Regions from separate parts of the Nocardiopsis sp. iso_25 genome, predicted to be linked through region 2. Evidence: riboswitches for the same ligand, from Rfam matches in the RefSeq annotation. Region 2 holds a riboswitch; the other holds the start of a gene.
The links. Region 2 has a riboswitch for glycine ahead of gcvT (glycine cleavage system aminomethyltransferase GcvT). Riboswitches for the same ligand answer to the same signal wherever they lie in the genome.
Positions count from the first base shown of each region.

Region 1: it holds a riboswitch for glycine, as region 2 does, so the genes downstream of both, gcvP (aminomethyl-transferring glycine dehydrogenase) here and gcvT (glycine cleavage system aminomethyltransferase GcvT) in region 2, are expected to answer to the same signal.

Region 1 covers NZ_CM149667.1:2,565,518-2,571,740, reverse strand. Annotated here, with positions in the region: gene AC0VX6_RS11110 (tetratricopeptide repeat protein) at 1-488, opposite strand, end outside; gene gcvP (aminomethyl-transferring glycine dehydrogenase) at 744-3,638, opposite strand; glycine riboswitch at 3,737-3,826, opposite strand; gene AC0VX6_RS11100 (MerR family transcriptional regulator) at 4,058-4,546, opposite strand; gene AC0VX6_RS11095 (bifunctional nuclease family protein) at 5,012-5,485, opposite strand; gene AC0VX6_RS11090 (FHA domain-containing protein) at 5,656-6,198, opposite strand.
Region 2 covers NZ_CM149667.1:1,267,762-1,273,984, reverse strand. Annotated here, with positions in the region: gene AC0VX6_RS05775 (3-deoxy-7-phosphoheptulonate synthase) at 1-926, shown strand, start outside; gene AC0VX6_RS05770 (penicillin-binding transpeptidase domain-containing protein) at 1,217-2,146, opposite strand; glycine riboswitch at 2,372-2,473, shown strand; gene gcvT (glycine cleavage system aminomethyltransferase GcvT) at 2,618-3,730, shown strand; gene gcvH (glycine cleavage system protein GcvH) at 3,889-4,269, shown strand; gene glyA (serine hydroxymethyltransferase) at 4,277-5,545, shown strand; gene AC0VX6_RS05750 (L-serine ammonia-lyase) at 5,623-6,223, shown strand, end outside.

The DNA of each region.
Region 1 (6,223 bases), 1.3 Mb from region 2:
CCGCCGGTGTCGCCGCGCCCCTCGGCGGAGCGGGCCAGCCCGTAGTGCGCCACCGCCGTGTAGTCGGACCCGCCCAGGTCGAGCAGGCGGCGCCAGACGCGGTCGGCCTCGGCGTGGTCGCCGTCCTGTTCGAGGGAGAGCGCCAGGTGGTAGGCGGCGCGCGGGGCGTAGCGCGGGTCGCCGGTGGCCAGGGCGCGGCGGGCGGCCTCACGGGCGGCGGCCAGGTCGCCCCGCTGGTCCTCGACCACGGCCAGGCCGAGCAGGGCGCGGGCCTGCACCCGCGGGTGGGGGTTGGCGGCCACCGCCTGGTGGTAGAGCCTGGCCGCGCGTTTGAGGTGGCCGCTCTCGGCGAGGTCCCGGGCCTGGTCGCACAGTTCGGCGGCGCCCTGCCCGGTCGGCGCCTCCGCCTCGTCCGTGTCCCGGGGATCGGTGGCCGGGGGCGGGTCGGCGGGGCCAGAGCGCGCGGAAGGTCCGGACGTCGTGGTCATGGTCTCCGCTTTCCATGGGGGTGGCGGGGTGGCGGTCCGCGTGGTGGGAACGCGGTCCGTGTCGCCGCAACTCTAACGCCTGCGGCGTCCGGGGACCGGGGGCCCGCGCCGCGGCCGCGGGCACCGTCCCGTTCCCCGCCCCTCCCCTGACGGGCATGGAGAACAAAACGGACTTTTACGACGTAGATCTCCAAAGGGTCAGAAGAAGGGGCGCCGGTCCGAGGACCGGCGCCCCTTCCCGCGGCCCGGGCCGCCCTACAGCTCGAAGGCCTCCGGCGGCGGGCAGGAGCAGACCAGGTTGCGGTCCCCGTAGGCCTGGTCGATCCGGCCGACCGGCGGCCAGTACTTGTCCGTGCGCAGCGACGCCAGCGGGTAGGCCGCCTCGGCGCGCGTGTAGCCGTGCGACCACTCGTCGGCGGTCACGGCCTCCGCGGTGTGCGGGGCGTTGCGCAGCGGGTTGTCCTGCGCGTCCCACTCCCCCGAGGCCACCTTGTCGATCTCGCCGCGGATCGCGACCATCGCCTCCACGAAGCGGTCCAGTTCGGCGAGGTTCTCGCTCTCGGTCGGCTCGACCATCAGGGTGCCGTTGACCGGGAACGACATCGTCGGCGCGTGGAAGCCGTAGTCCATGAGCCGCTTGGCGAGGTCCTCGTTGCTGATGCCGCTGGCCTTCTGGAGCGGGCGGATGTCCACGACGCACTCGTGCGCCACCAGGCCGCCCGCGCCGGTGTAGAGCACCGGGAAGTAGGGCTCCAGCCGCTTGGCCAGGTAGTTCGCCGACAGCACCGCGGTCTCGGTGGCCGAGCGCAGCCCCTCCTCGCCCATCATGCGCACGTAGGCCCAGGAGATGGGCAGGATGCCCGCCGAGCCGAACGGGGCCGCCGAGACCGGGCCGACCCCCGTGTGCGGGCCCGCCTCGGGCTGGCCCGGGTGGTTGGGCAGGAAACCGGCCAGGTGCGAGCGGACCGCGACCGGGCCCACGCCCGGACCGCCGCCGCCGTGCGGGATGCAGAAGGTCTTGTGCAGGTTGAGGTGGCTGACGTCGGCCCCGAACTCGCCCGGCTTGGCCCAGCCCAGCAGAGCGTTCAGGTTGGCGCCGTCCACGTACACCTGGCCGCCCGCATCGTGGACCAGGCGGCACACCTCGGTGACGGTGTCCTCGTACACGCCGTGCGTGGACGGGTAGGTGATCATGATGGCGGCCAGGTCGCCGGCGTGCTTGTCGGTCTTGGCCCGCAGGTCCTCCAGGTCGACGTTGCCGTTGTCGTCGCAGGCCACCACGGCCACGCGCATACCGGCCATCACGGCGCTGGCGGCGTTGGTGCCGTGCGCGGAGCTGGGGATCAGGCACACGTCGCGGTGGGCCTCGCCGCGCGAGCGGTGGTAGCCGCGGATGGCCAGCAGCCCGGCGAACTCGCCCTGGGACCCGGCGTTGGGCTGGAGGGACACCGCGTCGTAGCCGGTGACCTCGGCCAGCCAGGCCTCCAACTGGCGGATCAGGGCCACGCTCCCGGCGGCCTGGTCCAGCGGCGCCAGCGGGTGCAGTCCGGCGAACTCGGGCCAGGTGACGGGCTCCATCTCCGCCGTGGCGTTGAGCTTCATGGTGCACGAGCCCAGCGGGATCATCGTGCGGTCCAGGGCCAGGTCGCGGTCGGAGAGGCGGCGCATGTAGCGCAGCAGCGAGGTCTCGCTGCGGTGGGTGCCGAACACCGGGTGGGTGAGGTAGTCCACCTGGCGGGCCAGCTCGACGGGCAGGCGGTCGGTGTCCCCGTCCACGCTCAGGCGCACGCGCGAGGAGCCGCGCTCGGCCTCGCCGAAGGCCGCCAGGACCTTCTCCAGGTCGGTCTCGGTGGTGGTCTCGTCCACGCTCACGCCGACCGTGTACTCGTCCGCGGCCAGCAGGTTGTACCCGGCCTCCAGAGCGGACTCCACGACGCGGGCGGCGCTGGGCACGCGCACGCGCAGGGTGTCGAAGTAGGCGTGGTGCAGGACCTCGAAGCCGCGCTCGGCGAGGGCGTCGGCCAGGGCGGCGGTGCGGGTGTGCACCTGGCGGGCGATCGCGCGCAGGCCGTCGGGGCCGTGGTAGACCGCGTACATCCCGGCCATGACGGCGAGCAGGACCTGCGCGGTGCAGATGTTGCTGGTGGCCTTCTCGCGGCGGATGTGCTGCTCGCGGGTCTGGAGGGCCAGCCGGTAGGCGGGCTTGCCCGCGTTGTCCACCGAGACGCCGACCAGGCGGCCGGGCAGCTGGCGGCGCAGCTTCTCGCCCACGGCCATGTAACCGGCGTGCGGGCCGCCGAAGCCGAGCGGGACGCCGAAGCGCTGGGTGGAGCCGACGGCGATGTCGGCGCCCAGGTCGCCGGGGCTGCGCAGCAGCGTCAGGGCCAGGATGTCGGCGGCCACCACCGCGAGGGCTCCGCGCTCGTGGGCCTGGGCGACGACCGGGCCCGGGTCGCGCACGGCGCCGCTGGAGGCGGGGTACTGCACCAGGACGCCGAAGGCGTCGCCCTCGGGCAGGCCCCGGGACAGGTCGGCGACCACGACCTCGATGCCCAGGGGTTCGGCGCGGGTGCGCAGCACGTGCAGGGTCTGGGGGAAGACGTCGGCGTCGACGACGAAGACGTCGGCCTTGCTCTTGGAGGCGCGGCGGGCCAGGGTCATGGCCTCGGCGGCAGCGGTGGCCTCGTCGAGCAGGGAGGAGCCCGAGACGGGCAGGCCGGTCAGGTCCGAGACCATCGTCTGGAAGTTGAGCAGGGCCTCCAGACGGCCCTGGGAGATCTCGGGCTGGTAGGGCGTGTAGGCCGTGTACCAGGCGGGGTTCTCCATGATGTTGCGCAGGATGACCGGCGGGGTGAGGGTGCCGTAGTAGCCCTGGCCGATCAGCGAGGTGCGCACCTGGTTGCGGGAGGCCAGGTCGCGCAGCTCGGCCAGGGCCTCGGCCTCGCTCAGCGCCGGGGGCAGGTCCAGCGGCGCGCTGCGGCCGGGGCCGGTGAGGATGGACTCGGGCACGGCGTCGGCCATGAGTTCGGCGGTGGAGCCGTAGCCGACCGCCTTGAGCATCTCCTGGACCTCGGCGGGCGTGGGGCCGATGTGGCGGTCGGCGAACACCCGGGCGGGCGCGCCCGGGGTGTGCACGGGCTGGTCTGGCACGGAGACCTCCTGGTGACAGGGCCGAGTCGGGTCGGCGGTGTTCCTCACGGTCTCCCCCTCTGTCACCGGGCACGAGGGTGCCCAGGCTTCAGAGCGGCCTCCTCCACGCGGTCCATGGTGCCTGAGAGGTTACTGGGGAGTATTGCCCCGTCGGCGCCCCGTTGCGGGGTCTCTCTCGCGCGGTGTCGACAGCCAGCTGACGATCTGTACGTGTGTACAAGCAGAGTGAATGTCGCTTTTCATCCCTGTTGTGACTACGACCGTACTCGATCGTCGCCTGGGGTGGCGCTCCCGGGCAGGCGTTTCGCGCACACCACACCGAGAGCCTGGAGGTTCCTCCAAGCGGCCACGGCCCCGAAACGCCCGCTCCCCCGGCCAGCACACGGCCGCCCCGGGGTTGCGCGCGGTGCCTGCCGGTCTCAGCCGGTGCGGCGCTCCCGGCGGCGCCTGGCCAGCTCGTCCACGGGCTGGGGCGCTGCGGCGGGCAGGTCGGCCCGTTCCTCCGCGGGCACCACGCCCAAGGCCTCCTCCACCTCGCGCCAGACGTTGCCCAGCGCCAGGCCGAACATGCCCTGACCGCGCTGCATGAGGTCCACGACCTCCTCAGGGGAGGTGCACTCGTAGACGCTGACGCCGTCGCTCATGAGGGTGATGCGGGCCAGGTCGGGGGCGGGCCGACCGCGCAGGTGGTCGACCGCGGTGCGGATCTGCTGGAGGGATATCCCGGTGTCCAGGAGCCGTTTGGCGATCTTGAGCAACAGGATGTCGGGGAGGCTGTACAGGGGGGCGTTGTGGGCTCCGGTGAGCACGCTCGGCTCCACCAGGCCGGTCCTGGCCCAGTAGTCGAGCTGGCGGTAGCTGATCCCGGCGGCCGTACACGCCGCGGGGCCCCGATACCCGACGTCCATAGGCAGCGCCACCAAGTCTTCTTCGCACAGTAGGCCCTGCTGCCCCGCTAGCCGCAGCGCGGACCGCCTGTCATGGGGATCCCGCTTGCCGCTCGCTACCGCCACGCCGACCTCCGGCTTCTCGTCCCACGGCGGTCTCGACAGGGGATGTCCACTCAGGGAACGGGTGCGCCGTGGGTTCCACTGCACTGAAGGTAGGACGGCCGACCGGCAGCGTCAACGACACCGCGCGGCGCGTCGCCAAGTGCGCGCGGCGCCGGTGTGCCGGGGCCTCCCCGGTGGCGCCCGACGCGCGAGCGGGGGTTTCGGCCCTGATCATCACGACCACTTCCGTTACCCAATCTATCACCGGCTCCGCGGACGAAGCCGCAGGTCGGGGCGTGTCCTCCCCGGATCACGCCACCGCCGCGGCACGGGACCCGCGCCTGTGCGCGGGCCCCGGGGGAGTGCACGTGCGCCACGGGCCTACTCCGCGCGCCTGCCGAAGTCCTCGGGCGAGATGTTGTCCAGGAACTCCCGGAACGCCTCGACCTGGTCCTCCTGCTCGTCCGGGATGGGCATCCCGGCCTCGTCGATCACGTCCTCGTGCGCGTAGATGGGCGTGCCCGTCCGTAACGCCAGGGCGATCGAGTCGGAGGGGCGCGCGCTCACCTCCACGCCGTTGCTGAAGACCAGCTGGGCGTAGAAGATGCCGTCGCTGAGGCCGGTGATGTTCACCGTCTTGAGCCCGGTGTCCAGGGCGTCGAGGACATCCCGGAACAGGTCGTGGGTGAGCGGTCTGGCCGGTGCGACGCCCTGTTGGGCCAGCGCGATCGCGGTGGCCTCCACACCGCCGATCCAGATCGGCAGGTAGCGGTCGCCTTCGGATTCCTTGAGCAGGACAATCGGCTGGTTCGAGGGCATCTCAACACGGACGCCGACGACCTCCATGTGCTTCACAGCGTCTCCGTCCCACGAGTCGTGATGCCGGATGGGCGCTCGTCCCTGCTCCCGCTGCGGATCAGGACCCGAGGGCGAAATCGGCACCCTTCGTTACAAAGCTCTCCGGCGGCGGGGGGCCGCAAACCTCATCGGCCCACCCGCCGCTCCCGCGGTCGTCCCCGCGCCGGTCAGCGGCGCGGTTTGGTCAGCAGGACCATCCGGAACTTGCCGATCTGGATCTCGTCCCCTCCGCCGAGCTGGGCCTCGTCGACCGGCTCGCGGTTGACGTAGGTGCCGTTGAGGCTGCCCACGTCGCGGACTCCGAACCCGTCGCCGCGGCGGAAGAACTCCACGTGGCGCCGGGAGACGGTGACGTCGTCCAGGAAGATGTCGCTGTTGGGGTGGCGGCCGGCGGTGGTCACGTCACTGTCCAGCAGGAAACGGCTCCCGGCGTTGGGGCCGCGCCTGACCACCAGCAGCGCCGTGCCCGGCGGCAGAGCGTCGGGGTTGGCGGGGTCGTCGCCGCCCAGCTCGTCGCCGGACTCCTCCTCTTCCAGGGCCTGTATGCCCGAGAGGGAGATGGTGGACGTGACGTCTCCGCCGGAGTCCCTGCCAGTGCCGGGTCGGGGGCCCTGCTGTTCGGCTCTGCGGATCGGAGTTCCGCAGTGGGAGCAGAAACGGGCATCATCCGCAACGGCGTGACCGCACTGCGTGCAGTAAACGCTCGACATAGGTCGGCTCGGCCTCCTACCGCAC
Region 2 (6,223 bases):
GGGTGCTGGACGGTGACGACGACCGCCTGCTGGTCGTCGTGGGCCCCTGCTCGGTGCACGACACCGAGTCCGCCATGGACTACGCCCGCCGCCTGAAGGAGCTCGTGCCCTCCCTGCGCGAGGAGCTGTGCGTCGTGATGCGCGTGTACTTCGAGAAGCCGCGCACCACCGTCGGCTGGAAGGGCCTGATCAACGACCCCGGCCTGGACGACACCTACGACGTGCACCGCGGCCTGCGCACCGCGCGCAAGCTGCTGCTGGACATCAACGCGCTCGGCCTGCCCGCCGGGACCGAGTTCCTCGACCCCATCACCCCGCAGTACATCGCCGACGTCGTCTCCTGGGGCGCGATCGGGGCGCGCACCACCGAGAGCCAGGTGCACCGCCAGCTGAGCAGCGGTCTGAGCACGCCCGTGGGCTTCAAGAACGGCACCGACGGCGACGTCCAGGTGGCCGTGGACGCGGTCGGCGCCGCCGCCGCCTCGCACACCTTCTTCGGCATCGACCCCACCGGCGCCGGTTCGGTGGTCGTCACCGAGGGCAACCCGGACTGCCACGTCATCCTGCGCGGCGGCCGCAGCGGCCCCAACTTCGACGCCGGGTCGGTCGACGCCGCCCTGGACGTCATCGAGGGCGCCGGGCTGCCCCGCCGCCTGATGATCGACGCCAGCCACGCCAACAGCGGCAAGGACCACACCCGCCAGCCCGGTGTGGCCGCCGCGATCGCCGCCCAGGTCGCCGAGGGCCAGAAGGGCGTCATCGGCGTGATGCTGGAGAGCTTCATCGTCGAGGGGGCCCAGAAGCTGGGCGACCCCGCCGCCCTGACCTACGGCCAGTCGATCACCGACAAGTGCATGGGCTGGGAGACCACCGGCGAGGTGCTGACCCAGCTGGCCGAGGCCGTGCGCCAGCGCCGCAAGGCCTAGGCCGCGTTCCTCGGATCATTCCGGTCCCGCCCGTCGCCTCCGCCACCCTCAACGGAGGGCCTTCGGCTCCGGTACTTCCGCGACCACCGGGCTGCCTCTCGCCGCGCCGGTTCCGCTTGAGAAGCCAACCGGGCTGACCCGCGCGAACCGTCTCGCGAGAGATGGCCCGGGCGGCCGCCCGCTGATCCGAAAGCCTCCGCGGAACACTCCCCAACCACTCCCGGACGACGCGCTCGGCCCGCTCCCGCGAAGGGGGCGGGCCGACGCGCGTCGCGGGGACCACACGGTGTTCAGACGGTGCGCTCCTCCTCGGGCAGGACCTCCAGCTCCACGAGCATCTCCCGCCCCAGGGACTCGCTCAGCTCGGCGTCCTGGTCCCCCTCCGGCTCGACGCGCAGCGCGAACGTGTACAGGTCCTCGCCGCTCTCGACCCAGCCGACCCACCAGCCCGGCGCGGAACCGGCCTCCGCCTCCCGCCCGGCCTTCGCGTGGAGGTCGTAGCCGTCGCCCTCCTCCAGAACGGCGAGTTCGCGCACCGCCTCCTGGTGCGCGTCGTCCACGGGCAGTTCGTCGCGGGCCAGCCTCGCCAGGAAGTCGGTCTGCTCCACCGCGGAGATCTCCAGCGGCCCCTCCAGCCAGAACCGGTCCAGCGCCTGCGCGTCGCCCACCGAACGGTTGCCGTAGTCCAGCCGGTCCACCCAGGCCGCCATCGGCCCGTGCCCGATCCGGCGGGCCAGCTCCCGGTAGACGGGGACGTTCGAGGCGGGCAGCGCCTGGCGCAGGGCCGTGTCCCGCTCCCTCCGGTCGACGGGCTGGGGTCCGCCCCCGTGGGACACCACCTCGTCCACGTCCCCGACCGCGCCCGTCTGGAGCCCCACCAGGGTGCTGACGAGGTCGAAGGTGGACGCCGGGACCGCGCGCTCGCCCGCCAGCTCCGGCCCCACCACGGTCGCCTCCCGCTCCATCACGTCGTGGAGCACGAAGGCGCCCTCCACCCCCGCGTCGGCGAACACCGCCTCCAGGTCCTCGCGCTCGACGGCGGCCAGGTCGCCCCGCGTCAGGGGCGGGGGCCCGGTCTCCGCCCCCTCCCGGGCCCGCCCGTCCGGCCCCCGCGCTCCGTCCACGGCCCCGGCGCACCCCGTGCCCGCGGCCAGGGACAGGACGCATCCGGCCGCGAGCGAGCGCGCGGCGCGCGCCGCCCTCCCGGTGTCGGTCCGCATCCGTCTCCCTCCCCGGTCGGTACTCCCCGAACACGCTAATCCCCGCCCTCCCGCCCCAGGGTGGAGGCGGCCGGAGTGTCGGACACCGGAGGAGCCCGGCGTCCGGGGCGGACACGGCGCGCACGGCTCGGACGGCGCCGCTCACGGGTGCCCCGCCGGCGCTCCCGCCCGGCACCGGGCACCCTTGGGCGCCGTTCACGGCCGCTGCTAGGCTGAACGTGTTGCTGACCCCGTACGGGAGAGTGCCCGCGTATCCAGCGCGGGCCGCCGAAGGAGCAATCCCTCCCCGAAGACAACCTCTCAGGCACAGCGGACCGTACGGGCGAGACCACTCTGGAAAGCAGGGACAGCCGTCCCTCGCCGAAGGTGCAAGCCGCGCCGAGCGCGCGGCGAAGCTCTCAGGCACAGATGACAGAGGGGGAGGATGGCAACGCCACGCACGTCACGACGCCCATCCTCTCGGGAGTGCCCATGTCAGATGCCGCATCCGCGCCGCGCGCGACAGCGCTGCGCGAGGTCCACGAGAAGGCCGGCGCCACCCTCGTCGACTTCGCCGGATGGCTCATGCCGCTGCGCTACGGCAGCGAGACCGCCGAGCACCGGGCGGTGCGCGAGGCCGCGGGCCTGTTCGACCTCTCCCACATGGGCGAGATCCGGCTGACCGGCCCGCAGGCCGCCCAGGCCCTCGACCACGCGCTGGTCGGCCACCTGTCCCAGGTCAAGGTGGGGCGCGCCCGCTACTCCATGATCACCGCCGAGGACGGCGGTGTCCTGGACGACCTCATCGTCTACCGGCTGCGCGAGGACGAGTACCTCGTCGTGGCCAACGCCGCCAACACCGCGGTGGTCGCCCCGGCCCTGGCCGAGCGGGCCGCCGGCTTCGACGTCGAGGTCCGCGACGAGTCGGCCGAGTACGCGCTGATCGCCGTCCAGGGGCCCCGCGCCGTCGACGTCCTGGCGCCGCTGACCGACGCCGATCTGGACGGCATCCGCTACTACGCCGGGTACGAGCACACCGTCGCCGGTGAGCCCGTCCTGCTCGCCCGCACCGGCTACACCGGCGAGGACGGCTTCGAGATCTTCGTCAGCCCCGCGGACCGGGCCCCCGAGGTGTGGGAGGCCCTCATGGCCGAGGGCGAGCGGCACGGCCTCGTCCCCGCCGGGCTCTCCGCGCGCGACACCCTGCGCATGGAGGCCGGGATGCCGCTGTACGGGCAGGAGCTGACCGCCGACCTCACCCCCTTCGACGCCGGTCTGGGCCGGGTCGTGAAGTTCGACAAGGGCGACTTCGTGGGCCGCGCGGCCCTGGAGGAGGCCTCCCGCTCCTCCCGTCCCCGCCGCCTCATCGGCCTCGTCGCGCGCGGGCGCCGCCCGCTGCGCCAGGGCCAGGAGGTCCTGCGCGACGGCACCTCCGTCGGAACCATCACCAGCGGCGCGCCCTCACCCACCCTGGGCCGCCCCATCGCCATGGCCTACGTGGACGGCGACCTCGACACCTCGACCGGCGCGTTCACCGTGGACGTGCGCGGACGGGGCGAGGACGTCGACGTGGTCGAGCTGCCGTTCTACAAGCGGCAGTCGTAGCAGCAGGGGCCTTCACACCCCGAAGGCCCGTACGCCCCAGCACGGCGGGATCCCCCCACAGGGGACCCGCACGCACGGGGCGCGACCGGGCGTAGGCCGGGCCGGGCAGCCGTACGGGCGCGCGGCAGGAAAATGGAACACCTCCAAGGAGAGTTGAAGTGAGCGTTCCCACGGAGCTGGGTTACACCGCCAAACACGAGTGGGTCGTGGTCGAGGACGGGATCGCCACCGTCGGGATCACCTCGTTCGCCGCCGAGTCCCTGGGCGACATCGTCTACGTCGAGGTGCCCGAGGTCGGCAGCGAGGTGACCGCGGACGAGCCGTGCGGCGAGGTGGAGTCCACCAAGTCCGTCAGCGACGTCTACTCGCCGGTGAGCGGTGAGGTCACCGAGGTCAACGCGGCCCTGGAGAACGAGCCCGAGACCATCAACTCCTCGCCCTTCGAGGACGGTTGGCTGTTCAGGGCCCGGATCTCCGAGGAGCCCTCCGACCTTCTCTCCGCCGAGGAGTACACCAAGCTGACCGAAGGCGAGGAGTAGGCCCCCGATGGCTACTGACAACACGCTCAACCAGACGCTGGGCGAACTGGACCCCGAGGTGGCGGCCGCGGTCGACGCGGAGCTGGCGCGCCAGCGCGACACCCTGGAGATGATCGCCTCGGAGAACTTCGCCCCCCAGGCGGTGATCGAGGCGCAGGGCACTGTCCTGACCAACAAGTACGCGGAAGGGTACCCGGGCCGCCGCTACTACGGCGGGTGCGAGCACGTCGACGTCGTCGAGCAGCTCGCCATCGACCGCGCCAAGGCGCTGTTCGGCGCCGAGCACGCGAACGTGCAGCCGCACTCGGGTGCGCAGGCCAACACGGCCGTGTACTTCGCGCTGCTCAAGCCGGGTGACACCATCCTGGGCCTGGACCTGGCCCACGGCGGCCACCTGACCCACGGCATGAAGATCAACTACTCCGGCAAGATCCTCAACGCGGTGGCCTACCACGTGCGCGACGAGGACGGCACCGTCGACTACGACGAGGTCGAGGCGCTCGCCGAGGAGCACCGGCCCAAGATGATCGTCGCCGGGTGGTCGGCCTACCCGCGCCAGTTGGACTTCGCCCGCTTCCGCAAGATCGCGGACTCGGTCGGCGCGCTCCTGATGGTGGACATGGCGCACTTCGCCGGTCTGGTCGCGGCGGGGCTGCACCCCAACCCGGTGCCGCACGCCGACGTGGTCACCACGACCACGCACAAGACCCTGGGCGGCCCGCGCGGCGGCATGATCCTGGCCAAGGCCGAGCTGGGCAAGAAGATCAACTCCGCGGTGTTCCCCGGCATGCAGGGCGGGCCGCTGGAGCACGTGATCGCGGCCAAGGCGGTGGCCCTCAAGGTCGCCGCGGGCGAGGAGTTCGCCGACCGCCAGCGCCGCACGGTCTCGGGCGCCCGGCTGCTCGCCGAGCGGCTGACGCGGCCGGACGCGGCCGAGGTCGGCGTGAAGGTGCTCTCGGGTGGCACGGACGTGCACCTGGTCCTGGTGGACCTGGTCAACTCCGAGCTCAACGGCCAGGAGGCCGAGGACCGCCTGCACTCGATCGGGATCACGGTCAACCGCAACGCGGTGCCCAACGACCCGCGTCCGCCGATGGTCACCTCCGGCCTGCGGATCGGCACCCCGGCGCTGGCCACCCGCGGTTTCGGCGACGAGGACTTCGCCGAGGTCGCGGACGTCATCGCCGAGGCGCTCAAGCCGGAGTTCGACGAGGCCGCGCTGCGCGGCCGGGTCCGGGCGCTGACCGCCAGGTACCCGCTCTACCCGAACCTGTAGAGCCTTGCCGTGCGGGGCCGGGCGGCCCCGCACGGCGTCCACATGCCCAGGCCCTGTACTCGACGAGGAGGACAGCCATGGCCATCAGCGTGTTCGACCTGTTCAAGATCGGAATCGGACCGTCCAGTTCACACACGGTCGGGCCGATGAAGGCCGCTCGCACGTTCGTGGCCGGACTCCGCGAGGAGGGCCTGCTCGACGGCACGGCCCGCGTGCGCGCGGAGCTGTACGGCTCCCTGGCGCTCACCGGCAAGGGGCACGGCAGCGACCGGGCGGTGGTCCTGGGACTGATGGGGCACACCCCCGAGCACGTGGACGTGGACGCGGTGCCCGAGCTGGTGGAGCGGGTGCGCCGGGAGCGGACCCTGTACCTGGGCGGGCCCGAGGGGCCGCCGGTGGCCTTCGACCCGGCCGTGGACGTGGACTTCCGCCGCAGGGAGAGCCTGCCCGACCACCCCAACGGGATGCGGTTCGTGGCGCTGGACGCCTCCGGCGCCGAACTGGGGGCGAAGGTGTACTACTCGGTGGGCGGCGGGTTCGTCGTGGACGAGCGCGCGGCGGGCGCGGACCGGATCAAGGCCGACGACACCCGGGTGCCCCACCCCTTCTCCAGCGCCGAGGAGCTGCTGGGCATCTGCGCCGACACCGGGATGTCGATCAGCGCGGTAATGCTCGCCA